One region of the Nocardioides sp. cx-169 genome, then DNA from elsewhere that is predicted to be linked to it. Evidence: predicted binding sites of a transcription regulator. Region 1 holds the regulator's gene; the other holds the start of a gene.
The links. The regulator HrcA, encoded in region 1, represses chaperone genes, less so after heat shock. The targets are predictions, from matches to a motif close to TTGGCACTCGNNNNNNNCGAGTGCCAA.

Region 1 (6,708 bases):
GCGAAGCGTGCGGACACCGCCTGCGGCAAGGTTGCCGCCGGAGACCGACACGCGCCCGATCATCGTGTAATCACCGGCCGTCGCCGACAGGATGGACGTATGACTGCACCTCGGAGCCGTTTCCTCGCTCTCTCGTTCGCCGGCCTTGTCGGCAGCCTCGTCCTCGCTGGCTGCGGTGACGATCCGGAGCCCACCGCCAGCGACCCGGGCGGATCGGACAGCTCCAGTGCGGCCGGCTCGCCGACGCCGGAGCCGAGCACCGAGCCGAGCGTGGAGCCCTCGCCGTCCGAGACCGAGTCCAGCTCGACCGAGACGGTCACCGTGCCGGTGTACTTCAGCGGCGACACCCCGCAGGGCCCGAGGCTCTTCCGGGAGTTCCGCAAGGTCAGGGCCGACAACCCGCTGGCCGAGGCGGCCGCGCTGATGGCGGCAGGCGACGCCCAGGACCCCGACTACGGCACGCTCTTCCCCGCGGGCGGCTTCGCCTCCATCTCCTACGGCGACGGCGGCTTCGTCGTCGAGCTCGCCGACGACACTTACACCACGGCCCCCAGCGGCATGACTCAGCAGGCGGCCCGGCTCGCCGCCCAGCAGCTGATCTACACGCTGCAGGGCGTGCAGCAGAAGCGCGACCCCGTGACCGTCGAGCTCGACGGCCAGCCCACGACGCTCTTCGGCATCGACACCGCCGGCGGCCTCACCGAGGCGCCGCAGATCGACGTACTGGGCCTGGTCAGCGTCACCTCCCCCGAGGAGGGCGCCACCGTGAGCGGGAAGTTCACCGCGAGCGGCGTGGCCAGCTCCTTCGAGGCCACCGTGCCCTGGCGGATCCGGCAGGGCGAGAAGGTCGTGCTCGAGGGCTTCGCCACCGCCGAGGGCTGGATGGACAAGCTCTACCCGTGGCAGAGCGAGGTGGACGTCTCCAGGCTGGCGCCGGGTGAGTACACGTTCGAGGCGAGCACCGACGACCCCTCGGGCGGCGAGGGCTCCGGTCCCACCGTCGACACGAAGACCATCACGGTGAAGTGAGCCCGGGCGCTGGGCCGGGCTCGGCGTCCGCACCCTCGCGTCCGGTACTTCGCCCGGTCAGCCGGGTATCCATCCCCAGCGCGGCGTACGCGCCAGCAGCGCCGCGCAGGCGGCGACGCCGGCGGTGGAGGTGCGCAGGACCTCGGCGCCGAGGCGGACGCTGACGGCGCCGGCGTGGACGAACGCGGCGACCTCGTCGTCGCTGAGACCACCCTCGGGGCCGACGACGACCAGCACCGTGCCGGAGAGAGGGAACTCGAGTCCGGCAAGGGGGACGGCCGCGTCCTCGTGGAGCACGACGGCCAGGTCGACACCGGCCACGAGCGCCGCGACGTCGGCGGTGGTGGCCAGCTCGGTGACCACGGGGTGCCAGACGCGTCGGGACTGCTTGGCCGCCTCGCGCGCCGTGGCTCGCCAGCGGGACAGGGACTTCGCGGCGCGCTCGCCCTTCCAGACCGCGACGCTGCGCGAGGCCGCCCACGGGACGACGCGGTCGACTCCGACCTCGGTCAGGACCTCGACCGCCAGCTCGCCGCGATCGCCCTTCGGCAGTGCCTGGACCACCACGAGCGAGGGGCTGGGCTCGGGCAGGTCATGGACAACCTCCGCCGTCACCGACAGCAGCCGCTTGCCGGTCTCGGCCACGCTCCCGGTCACCGAACGGCCGCGGCCGTCGGTGATGACGACCCGCTCCCCCACGCGGGTACGGCGCACGGCGACGGCGTGGTGTGCCTCGTCGCCCTCGACGGTGACCGTGGCACCGGCCGTCACCCCGTCCAGCGACGGGACCAGGTGGACCGGCAACGACATGTCAGTGGATGAAGGCGTCGCGCAGCCGGCCGAAGACCGACCGCTGGGCCTCCGCGGGCACCTGACCGGTCGGCGACTCCTCGCCGCGGATCGCGGCGAGCTCGCGCAGCAGCTCCTCCTGGCGGGCGTCGAGCCGCTGGGGAGTCTCCACGAGGACCGTCACGACCAGGTCGCCCCGTCCGCCCCGCAGGCCCGGGACGCCGCGCGCGCGCAGCACCTGCTGGGTTCCCGACTGCGTGCCGGCGCCGATCTCGAGCTCGAAGGAGGTCTCCACGCCGGAGTCGGCGCCCTGCTCGAGGTCGGCCTCCAGGGTGGGGAGGGTCAGCGAGGTGCCGAGTGCGGCTGCGGTCATCGGCACCGAGACCGTGCAGTGCAGGTCGTTGCCGTGGCGGGTGAAGGTCTCGTGCTCGGCGACGTGGATCTCGACGTACAGGTCGCCGGCGGGTCCGCCGCCGGGGCCGACCTCGCCCTGCTCGCTGAGCTGGACCCGGGTGCCGTTGTCGACCCCGGCGGGGATCTTGACGGTCAGGGTGCGCCGCGAGCGGACCCGGCCGTCGCCGGAGCAGGAGCGGCACGGGTCGGAGATGATCTGGCCGAAGCCGCGGCACGCCGCGCAGGGGCGCAGCGTGCGGATCTCGCCCAGGAACGAGCGCTGCACATGGGCCACCTCACCGGCGCCCCGGCAGGTCTCGCAGGTCACGGGGTGGGAGCCGGGAGCGGCGCCCTCGCCGTGGCACGCGTCGCACAGCACCGCGGTGTCGACCTTGAGCTCGCGGGCGACGCCGAACGCCGCCTCGGCCAGCGTGACCTCCAGCCGGATCAGGGCGTCCTGGCCGCGGCGCACGCGCGAGCGGGGACCGCGCCCCTGCCCGGCTCCGGGCTGGCCGCCGAAGAAGGCGTCCATGATGTCGGTGAAGGAGAAGCCCGCGCCCTGCCCGAAGCCGGCCTGCCCGCCGCCGAAGGGGTCGCCGCCGCGATCGTAGGCCGACCGCTTCTGGGGGTCCGAGAGCACCTCGTAGGCCAGGGAGATCTCCTTGAAGCGCTCCTGGGCCTCCGGCTCGGGGTTGACGTCGGGGTGGTACTGCCGCGCGAGGCGCCGGTAGGCCTTCTTGATGGTGTCGCCGTCCGCGTCGCGGGCGACACCGAGAAGCTCGTACAGGTCCTTGCTCAACGTGGTGATCCTTAATCTGGTGCTGGATGGGAGGGAGCGGCTTGCGCTCAATCCTCGTCGAGGATGCGTGAGACGTAGCGGGCGACGGCCCGGACGGCGGTCATCGTGCCGGGGTAGTCCATGCGGGTGGGGCCGACCACGCCGAGCGTGGCGAGGGCGTCGTCGGCCGGGCCGTAGCCGGTGGCCACGACGCTCGTGGAGGCGAGCTGCTCGAAGGGGCCCTCCGCGCCGATGCGGACGGTCACCATGCCGCCGCTGGTGGCCTCGCCGAGCAGCTTGAGCAGCACGACATGCTCCTCGAGCGCCTCGAGCAGCGGCCGGACGGCGGAGTCGAAGCTGTCGCCGTAGCGGGCGAGGTTGGCGGCGCCGCCGACGGCGATCCGCTCGTCGGAGCGGTGGTCGCTCATCGCCTCCGCGAGGGCCTCGGTGACCGGACCGACGTACCCGGCGAGGTCGGGGGTGGGCGGCTCGGCGGCCAGGGCCCGCAGCGCCGTGACGGCGTCGGCGATGATCTCGCCGGAGGCGGCCGCGTTGACGCGCTTGCGGAGGTCGGCCAGCACCTCGTCGCTCAGGTCGGCGCCCAGCTCGACGAGCCGTTGCTCGACCCGCCCCGTGCTGAGGATGAGTACGGCGAGAAGTCGCCGCGGGGCGAGCGCCACCAGCTCGACGTGGCGCACCGTCGAGCGGGAGAGCGTGGGGTACTGGACGACCGCCACCTGGCGGGTCAGCTGCGAGAGCACCCGCACTGAGCGCTGGACGACGTCGTCGAGGTCGACCGCCCCGTCGAGGAAGGTGGAGACCGCGCGTCGCTCCGCCGCGCTCATCGGCTTGACCGTCGTCAGCCGGTCGACGAACAACCGGTAGCCCTTGTCCGTCGGCACGCGGCCGGCACTGGTGTGCGGCTGAGTGATGTAGCCCTCGTCCTCCAGCACGGCCATGTCGTTGCGGACCGTGGCCGGCGAGACGCCGAGGCCGTGCCGCTCGACGAGCGCCTTGGAGCCGACCGGCTCCTCGGTGGCGACGTAGTCCTCGACGATCGCGCGGAGTACGGCCAGCCTGCGCTCTTCCTGCATGTCGCCTCCCCACCCGTCTGGCACTCCGTTGATCCGAGTGCCAATCCTACCCACCCGGAGAACTGCGGACACATTCCGTTGAGTGGACCGGGGGTTACCCCGGTCCGGAAAACTACTTAGGGTTGCCTTACCTCACTTCAGGAGCGCGTCATGACCATGGACACCTCGTACCTCGCCGCCCTCGACCAGCCCGCTCGCCTGGCCGCCGCCGCCCGCAGCGTCCTCGCCTGCCCGTCGGGGGCGAGCCTCGTCGTCGACGGCGTCCAGGACGTCGTGGCGGGCACCACCGACCTGGGCATGCAGGACCTGGACGGCACCCCGGCCTTCTCCGTCGTCCCCGGCACCGCGCTGTCCCAGGCGGCCCGTCGTGGCTCCGGGGCCCAGCTCACCATCGAGAGCGGGCTCGGCCCCCTCGGCTCCCCCGACCGCGACGCGACGCTCACGCTCACAGGCACGCTGCACAACCACGGCCGCGAGGACTGCGACTGCTGCGGCGAGATCCGCGACGTCGTCACCCTGTCGGTCGGCTTCGCGCTGCTGGCCAGGACCGGGGGCGAGCGCGAGGAGCGGTTCCGGGTGTCGCTGCCCGACTTCCGCTCCTCCGCGCACCGGCTCAACCGCGGCTACCTCCAGCGCTGCGTCGAGCACGCCAACCGGTGCCACCAGCAGGAGCTGAGGCGCGCCGTCGCCGGCACCAGTGGCACCCCCCTGGCGCAGGTCGTCGGCGTCTCACTCTCCGACCTGCGCCCCGACGGCGTCGGCGTCCACTGGGTCGACCCCGACGGCGCGCACACCCGCACGCTGTCCTTCTCGCGCGCCGCGTCCACGACCGAGGAGCTGGGCGACCTGCTGCGCGAGGAGCTGCGCGCCGGCCTCTGCTGAGGTCCGCCGCACCCGCGCCTAGGGTGGCGCAGTGCCCTTCCTCGAGGTAGCCGACCGTGTCTGGGTCGCCCGCTACGACTGGTTCGACGTCAACGTCACGCTCGTCCGCGGCTCGGATGGCCTGCTGCTCGTCGACACCCACGCCTCGACGCAGGCCGCCGCGCGCGTCGTCGACGACGTCCAGGCGCTCGGGGTGGGTGAGGTCACGGCGGCGATCAACACCCACGAGCACTTCGACCACACCTTCGGCAACCACGAGGTCCGCCGCGCGTACGGCGCCGTCCCGATCCACGCCCACGAGGCAGCGGCGGAGCGGACCGTCTTGGCCGGCGAGCGCGCCCAGGACCGCTACCGCGAGGACGTCGACGACCCGCATCGCGACGAGGTCCTGGCCACCGAGATCGTGCCGGCCGACCACACCTTCTCCTCCGCGGTGGTGCTCGACCTCGGCGACCGGGTGGTCGAGCTCGTCCATCCCGGCCGCGGCCACACCGCCGGCGACCTCGTGGTGCGGGTGCCGGACTGCGACGTCCTCCTCGCCGGCGACCTCGTCGAGGAGTCGGCCCCGCCCGCGTACGGCGACGACTGCTACCCGCTCGAGTGGCCGTGGACCCTCGACATCCTGCTCGGCCTGACCACTTCGGCGAGCGTGGTCGTGCCCGGCCACGGCGCCGTGGTGGACCGGGAGTACGTGGAGGTCCAGCGCAACCAGGTCGGCCTGGTCGCCCAGAGCATCCGCGACCTGGCCGGGCGCGGCGTCCGTGCCGAGGACGCGCTGGAGGCGGCCGAGGAGTGGCCCTTCCCCCGCGCCGCGCTCACTCACGCCGTACGCCGGGGGTATGCGCAGCTGACCCGGGGCGAACGGCGTTTGCCGCTCGCGTGACCCGGGTTACGTTCGGAGCATGAGCCACTCCGAGAACGAACCCGAGGACGGGCCCCAGGCCGGCGTCTCCGACGACAAGCTCCCCGAGGACCTGCAGCCCGGCGAGGACAACCCGCTGGCCGAGGGCCTCGGCGACAACGAGACCGTCGAGGACCTGCTCGACGGCGGCAAGGACGCCGAGCAGCTCGACGAGACCGGCTCGTCGCAGTCGGACACGTCACAGGACGACTGACACCGGCGCGGCAGCCCGCCGCGGGCGGGCCACCCCGTCTAGCGTCGGAGGGTGAGCGACCGATACGGCACCGACGTCCTGTCCGGAGACTGGCGCAAGCCGAAGCGCGGGCGCGCCGTCGAAGCACCCGCCGACCTCGGCGCGGTGGTCGAGGAGGTCACCACCGACTGGGTCGGCGAGATCGTGGCGGTCGACCGGGACCTGCACACCCTCACCCTGGAGGACCGGCGCGGCCGGCGGCGTACCTTCCCGCTCGGCCCCGGCTTCCTGCTGGAGGGCAAGCCGGTGATCCTCACGGCCCCCGTACGCATCAGCGCACCGGCCGCCCCCACCCGCACCGCCTCCGGCTCCGTCGCGGTCCACGGCGCCAAGGCCCGGGTGGCGCGCGCCAGCCGGATCTTCGTCGAGGGCCGCCACGACGCCGAGCTCGTCGAGAAGGTCTGGGGCGACGACCTGCGCCTGGAGGGCGTGGTCGTCGAGTACCTCGACGGCGTCGACGACCTGGTCTCCCACCTGCGCGCCTTCGGGCCGGGCCCTGAGCGCCGCGTGGGCGTGCTCGTCGACCACCTGGTCCCCGGCTCCAAGGAGAGCCGGATCGCCGCGGAGGTCGCCGCCTCCCCCGTCGGCC
Region 2 (6,708 bases), on a different contig from region 1:
CACGTCGTCGGCACCCGCGCGGTCGGTACGGCGGGCCAGGAACCGCCGCAGCGGCTCGATCAGTCCGGGCGCCATCGCCTCGAACCGGGCGCGGCGCTCGGCGGCGCGGGGGTCGTCGTCGGCCACACCCCCAGCCTCACACACGCCGCCCCCGCGTGACCCCGCACGTCCCTCAGCGACCCCGCCGGGTTTCGAACACCCTCCCAGCGGATAGGTTCCCCTCGCCGGACCGCCCGCGACGGAGGAGACACGATGGCCCGCTTCCCCTCGGTGGGCGAGCAGTTCGGCGACTACCGCATCACGGGCACGCTCGGCCGCGGCGGCATGGGCGTGGTCTTCGCCGCCGAGCAGCGCGGCCTGGCGCGCACCGTGGCCCTCAAGGTGCTGGCCCCCGAGCTCGCGGAGCAGCCGGACTACCGGCGGCGGTTCGCCCACGAGGCGTCCGTGCTGGCCCGGCTCGACTCGCCGCACATCATCCAGGTCTACGACCACGGCGAGCAGGACGGCTGCCTCTACATCGCCACCCAGTACGTCGCCGGCGGCGACCTCAGCGAGGCCATGCGTCGCCACGGCGCGGTCCCGACCGCCCCTGCCGCCCACATCGCCGCGCAGGTCGCCTGGGCGCTGGCCGACGCGCACGCGGCCGGGATCGTGCACCGCGATCTCAAGCCCAGCAACGTCCTGCTGCGCAACGTCGACGGCGCCGACGTCTTCGCCTACCTCTGCGACTTCGGCATCGCCCAGGACCGCAGCCCGGGCCTCACCGCACCGGGCGCGGTCGCCGGCACCTTCGCCTACCTCGCGCCCGAGCGCCTGCGCGGGGAGCCGGCCACGCCGAGCGCCGACCTCTACGCCCTGGGCTGCGTCCTGTGGACCGCCCTGACCAACTCCACGCCGTACGCCGGCAGCGACGTGCAGATCGGCATGAGCCACCTCAGCGACCCGGTGCCGCAGCTGGCGCCCACCTCGCCGGTCGCCCGGGCCGTCAACGACGTGCTGCGGCAGGCCATGGCCAAGGAGCCGGCCCAGCGCTACCCCTCGGCCAACGCGATGCGCAGCGCCCTGCAGGAGCTGGCGCGGCTCGCGCAGACGACCCCGCACCCGCCGCTGGTCCCCGACCGGGCGACCTCCCCCGGCCCCCCGCCGCCTGCGCCGCCGCGGTCCCAGCCCTCGCACCCCTCCCAGCCCTCGGCGCCGCGACCGGCGTACCCCGCTCAGCCGTCGCACCCGTCGCATCCGGCCGCACCGACGATGCTGCCGTTCCGCCCACCGCCGCCGGCACCGAAGCGGCACCGCACCGCGCTGGTCGTGGGGGCCGTCGTCGCCGCGGTGGTCCTCATCGCGGGGACCGTCGCCGCGGTCGCCACGCGCGGCCCGGGTGACGACCCGAGCACCACCTCGACCTCCTCCTCCGAGCCGACGGCCTCGGACCCCACGACCGAGCCGACCGAGCCGACCGAGCCGATGCCACCGTCGGTCACGGCGCCGACCTACAGCCCTACGCCGCCCCCGCCGCCGCCGACGAGCACGGGACCCACGCCGACGTACCCGGCCGTGCCGCCCGCCACCGGGATCAAGCTGCAGGTAGGCAGGGCGGAGATGCGCGCGCCGGCCGGCTGGGGCCGGGTCACCCAGACCAACATCCCCAACGGCGTCGGGTCGCGCGACTACTCCGACTACGAGGGCTACTACTCCTCGGTCTTCCTCGAGCGCACGGAGCCGGTCTTTCCGCTGGAGTCGCTCAGCCTGCTCGAGATCGTCGCCATGGCCGCCGTGGAGTCCCTCGCCGAGAAGAACGCCGACATCGAGCTCGTGGCCAAGGACGAGCTCCCGGCCGGCTGGCTCGACGGCGCCCAGGCCGCCCGGGTGCGTGGCGTCTACAAGAACACCGGGACCGGGCTCTACTTCGCCGAGGAGTCCTGGTTCGTGCAGAAGGGCAAGTTCCTCTACCGGCTGACCTTCCAGCACAGCCGCGCCGACAGCCTCGAGGAGCGGCGGGCCGACATCGATCCGGTGGTCGTGTCCTTCCGCTGGCGCTAGGCGCCGGCGTCGCCCTCGTCGGTCGAGCGGAAAGGGGAAAGGCCCCCAGTCTGTGACCGGGGGCCTTCCTGTGGTGCTGTGCTGCGATCGGACTGAGTCTCGACACGCCCTCGCACCTGGCTTGGTGCGAGCAAGCTCGCACCAGGGGGGCTAGAAGTCCATGCCGCCCATGCCGCCGGTCGGGTCGCCGCCGCCCATGGGCGCCGCCTTCTCCGGCTTGTCGGCCACGACGGCCTCGGTGGTGAGGAAGAGCGCCGCGATGGAGGCGGCGTTCTGCAGCGCCGAGCGCGTGACCTTCGCCGGGTCGATGATGCCCTCGGCGATCATGTCGACGTACTCGCCCGTGGCCGCGTTGAGGCCCTGACCGGAAGGCAGGTTGCGCACCTTCTCGGCCACGACGCCGCCCTCGAGGCCGGCGTTGATGGCGATCTGCTTGAGCGGGGCCTCGGTCGCGACGCGCACGATGTTGGCACCGGTCGCCTCGTCACCCTTGAGGTCCAGCTTGTCGAACGCGACGACCGCGGCCTGCACGAGCGCCACGCCGCCACCGGCGACGATGCCCTCCTCGACGGCCGCCTTCGCGTTGCGAACGGCGTCCTCGATGCGGTGCTTGCGCTCCTTGAGCTCGACCTCGGTGGCCGCGCCGACCTTGATGACCGCCACGCCGCCGGCCAGCTTGGCCAGGCGCTCCTGCAGCTTCTCGCGGTCGTAGTCGGAGTCCGACTTCTCGATCTCGGCGCGGATCTGGTTGACCCGGCCCGCGATCTGGTCGGCGTCGCCCGAGCCCTCGACGATGGTGGTCTCGTCCTTGGTGATGACGACCTTGCGGGCCTGGCCGAGCAGCTCGATGCCGGTCGACTCGAGCTTGAGGCCGACCTCCTCCGAGATGACCTGGCCGCCGGTCAGGATCGCGATGTCCTGCAGCATGGCCTTGCGGCGGTCACCGAAGCCCGGGGCCTTGACGGCGACGGACTTGAAGGTGCCGCGGATCTTGTTGACGACCAGCGTGGACAGAGCCTCGCCGTCGACGTCCTCGGCGAGGATCAGCAGCGGCTTGCCGGACTGCATGACCTTCTCGAGGAGCGGCAGCAGGTCCTTGACCGAGGAGATCTTCTGGTTGGCGATGAGGATGTAGGGGTCCTCGAGGACCGTCTCCATGCGCTCGGGGTCGGTCACGAAGTAGGCCGAGATGTAGCCCTTGTCGAACCGCATGCCCTCGGTCAGCTCCAGGTCGAGGCCGAACGTGTTCGACTCCTCGACGGTGATGACGCCTTCCTTGCCGACCTTGTCCATCGCCTCGGCGATGATCTCGCCGACGGTGGTGTCCGCGGCGGAGATCGACGCGGTGGACGCGATCTGGGCCTTGGTCTCGATCTCGACGGCCATGGCGGAGAGCTGCTCGGACACGGCGTCCACCGCGGCCTCGATGCCCCGCTTGAGGCCCATCGGGTTGGCGCCGGCGGCGACGTTGCGCAGGCCCTCGCGGACCATCGCCTGGGCCAGGACGGTCGCCGTGGTGGTGCCGTCACCGGCCACGTCGTCGGTCTTCTTGGCAACTTCCTTGACGAGCTCGGCCCCGATCTTCTCGTACGGGTCCTCCAGCTCGATCTCCTTGGCGATGCTCACGCCATCGTTGGTGATGGTGGGCGCGCCCCACTTCTTCTCGAGCACGACGTTGCGGCCCTTGGGACCGAGGGTGACCTTGACGGCGTCTGCGAGCGTGTTCATGCCACGCTCGAGGCCGCGCCGGGCCTCCTCGTTGAAAGCGATCAGCTTCGACATATCTGCTGCGATCCTTCGCACTTCAGAGCTGTGGACGGACCGGTTCGCTGCCCGCGACGGACGATCAGGCTGCCCGGCGAACCCTTCTCGCCGGCGCTTCGGACCTCAGCTCCCCGGTCCGGGGAAAATTGTCACTCTCATGTGGAGAGTGCCAACCTCATGTTTAGCACTCGGGCAAGGCGAGTGCAAACAACTGGGCGCGCCCTGGCGCGATGCCCGTGCCGCCTCCGCGCGTCAGCCGGTCGGCAGCGACCAGCTGGCCACATAGGACTCCTGGCCGGCGACCCAGCCGATGATTCTCGAGACCTGGCGCACGTCGCCGCTGCCGACCCGCCAGGCCAGCACCCGAGCGTCCTCCTGGCGGGACTCGAAGAGCACCGTGCCTGAGGCAGCCCAGCCGACGACCGGGCAACAGCCCTTCCAGCGCTCGGAGCGAGCGTCGAAGACCAACACCTGGGGCTCTTTGCCGACGACGGCGACCACCGCGTCCCTCCCGTCCGAGAGGAAGTGGCTCTGTGCCATCGCGCGGGAGCTCGACCTCAGCGGCCCGAACGGCTCGCCGTCCGCAGCGCCGGGCCAGGCCAGGCCCAGTGACTTCACCATCGAGGGCACCGGCTCGCTGCCGTTGACGCCGTAGGACGTGCCGGAGAGGGCGCCGAGGCTCTCGGGCACCCAGATCTCGGAGTCCGTGAGCCAGATGGCACCTTCGGCGAGGAACGGGGGCGTGGCGATGCTCGTCCACTCACCGGTCGCGAAGTCGTAGACCTCGAGCGAGCGCTCCTGGACGAAGAAGGCGCGACGCCCTCCTGGCGACAGGCTCTCCGACGTGAGCGCGGACCCGACGTTGCCACCCGCGTCCGCGACCCGCTCGAGCACGCCCTCGACCGGCACGGCGTAGGACGACCCGTCGGCGCCGACGGCGACGACCCGCGACAGGTCACCGTCGGGCCAGACCCCGAGCACGCCCACGGCCCGGCCGATCCCGGCCGCCGTGGGGGCGCCGGACGACAGGTCGATCTCCTCCGGCAGCCCCGTGCCCACCAGCCGCGGGAGGTCCGCCTCCTCCCCCGGTCGCGGCCCCACCCACACCGGCGCGCCGGCGTAGCGCGCGTCGGGCTCCGAGGAGGTCGGCCGCGGATCGGGCTCGGCGGTCGGGCCGGGCGTCGGTGCGGGCGTCGTCGTCGAGAGGTCGGCTGGACGGCCGGCGGGCTCGTCGAGCACGCTCACCCCGACGGTCACCGCCAGCGCCGCTGCCGCCGTACCGCCCACGACGGCGATGCCGCGCCGCCGTCGGATCCGCTGCCCGTGGCGCCAGGCGGCCGCCGACAGGTCGTGGGTGGTCACGTCGGAGACCTGGTCGTGCAGGAGGTCGCGCAGCCTGTCGGTGGTCATCCCAGCTCCTGGAGCAGCTCGGCGAGCTCGGGTGCGGTCTCACGCAATCGGCGGAGGGAGAGATGGGTCTGGCTCTTGACGGTGCCGACGCTCACGCCGAGCGCCTCGGCGGTCTCGCGCTCCGACAGGTCGTCGTAGTAGCGGAGGACGACGACGGCCCGCTGCCGCGGGGTCAGCGCGGCGAAGGCACCGTCGAGCAGCCGGCGGGTGTCGACGGCGCCGTAGCCGTCCGTGGCATCGGTGCGGTCGGGCACGTCGGAGACGAGCTCGCGGCGGTGCTTGCGCCACCACGAGATGTTGGCGCGCACGATCACCTGCCGGGCGTAGGCCTCGGGGTTGCCTGCACGGAGCCGGCGCCAGCGCACGGCCACCTTGGTCAGCGCCTCCTGGACCAGGTCCTCGGCGCGGTGGTGGTCCCCGGTGAGGAGTATGGCGGTCCGCAGCAGCGCGAGCTGCCGCTCGCGCGCCCAGCGCGTGAAGGCCTCCTGGTCGTCCATGCCCCTCCTTCCCGTCGCCCCTCGACACCCATCAAACGCTCGGCGGCGGGCAAAGGTTGGAGGACGGCGCTAGAGCCGGGCCGCGACCGCGTCGGCGAAGAGGCCGCCGTTGGCGGGCCGGACGTCCAGGTAGAGACCCGGCTCGGTGACCTCGACCTCGCTGACCATCAGCCCGCCCTCGTGGCGAAGCAGGTCGATGCGGGCGTAGACGAGCTCGCGATCGAGGATCTTGGCCGAGGCACCGACCGCGTCCAGGGCGATCCGCGTCGCCTCCTCCGACAGCGGGGTGTCGTGGCTGCTTCCGCCGTACTCCTCGTGCACCCGGACATCCCCGTTCCCTGCGACCTTGCGCACCTGGGCGACCGGGCGTCCGTCGATGACGAAGACCGACACCTCGCCCTCCTCGCGCACCGAGGGCACCAGCGGCTGCACGACCCAGGCGCCGGGGTCGGAGGGCGACGACCACGCGTCCAGGTCGTCGACCACGACCAGGCCGCGCCCGCCGGCGCCGACGCGCGGCTTCACGACCGCCGGCCGGACCCGGGCCACGGCCGCGCGCAGGTCCTGCGCGGTCGACGGCACCTCCGTGGGCACCACGGGCACCCGACCGTCCCGGGCGAGCTCGACGAGGTAGGCCTTGTCGGTGTTCCAGCGGAAGACGTCGACGCCGTGCAGCAGCCTCGGACCGACCGCTTCGGCCCAGGCCAGGAAGCCCGCCAGGCGGTCCTCGTAGTCCCACGTCGAACGGACCGCCACCAGGGACGCCTCGCCCCAGTCCACGGCCGGGTCGTCCCAGACGGCCCAGCGGCTGCGGATGCCGCGCTCCGCGAACGCCGCGTCGAGCGCGGCGTGCCCGGGCTCGCCCTCAGCGTGGGCGCGGTCGGTGGCCAGCAGGACGAGCGGGGCGGTCATGCGGAAAAGACTGTCATCCCTGTCGATCGCGGCGTGCCTCGCCCGTCATCGAGGTGTCAGAATCCGAGAGCGACGAAGTGAGAGG

Region 2: the regulator HrcA is predicted to act here: its motif matches at 3,986-4,012, upstream of groL (chaperonin GroEL).

Annotation. Positions count from the first base shown of each region.
Region 1 is NZ_JAJNRO010000005.1:121,165-127,872, reverse strand. Features, by position in the region: gene LRP67_RS10515 (Gmad2 immunoglobulin-like domain-containing protein) at 100-1,029, shown strand; gene LRP67_RS10510 (16S rRNA (uracil(1498)-N(3))-methyltransferase) at 1,087-1,839, opposite strand; gene dnaJ (molecular chaperone DnaJ) at 1,841-3,010, opposite strand; gene hrcA (heat-inducible transcriptional repressor HrcA) at 3,058-4,083, opposite strand; gene LRP67_RS10495 (hypothetical protein) at 4,234-4,965, shown strand; gene LRP67_RS10490 (MBL fold metallo-hydrolase) at 4,997-5,848, shown strand; gene LRP67_RS10485 (hypothetical protein) at 5,868-6,080, shown strand; gene LRP67_RS10480 (DUF3097 domain-containing protein) at 6,132-6,708, shown strand, end outside.
Region 2 is NZ_JAJNRO010000004.1:308,796-315,503, reverse strand. Features, by position in the region: gene LRP67_RS07230 (RNA polymerase sigma factor) at 1-126, opposite strand, end outside; gene LRP67_RS07225 (serine/threonine-protein kinase) at 253-2,040, shown strand; gene groL (chaperonin GroEL) at 2,191-3,822, opposite strand; gene LRP67_RS07215 (hypothetical protein) at 4,057-5,214, opposite strand; gene LRP67_RS07210 (SigE family RNA polymerase sigma factor) at 5,211-5,711, opposite strand; gene LRP67_RS07205 (RimK family alpha-L-glutamate ligase) at 5,781-6,623, opposite strand.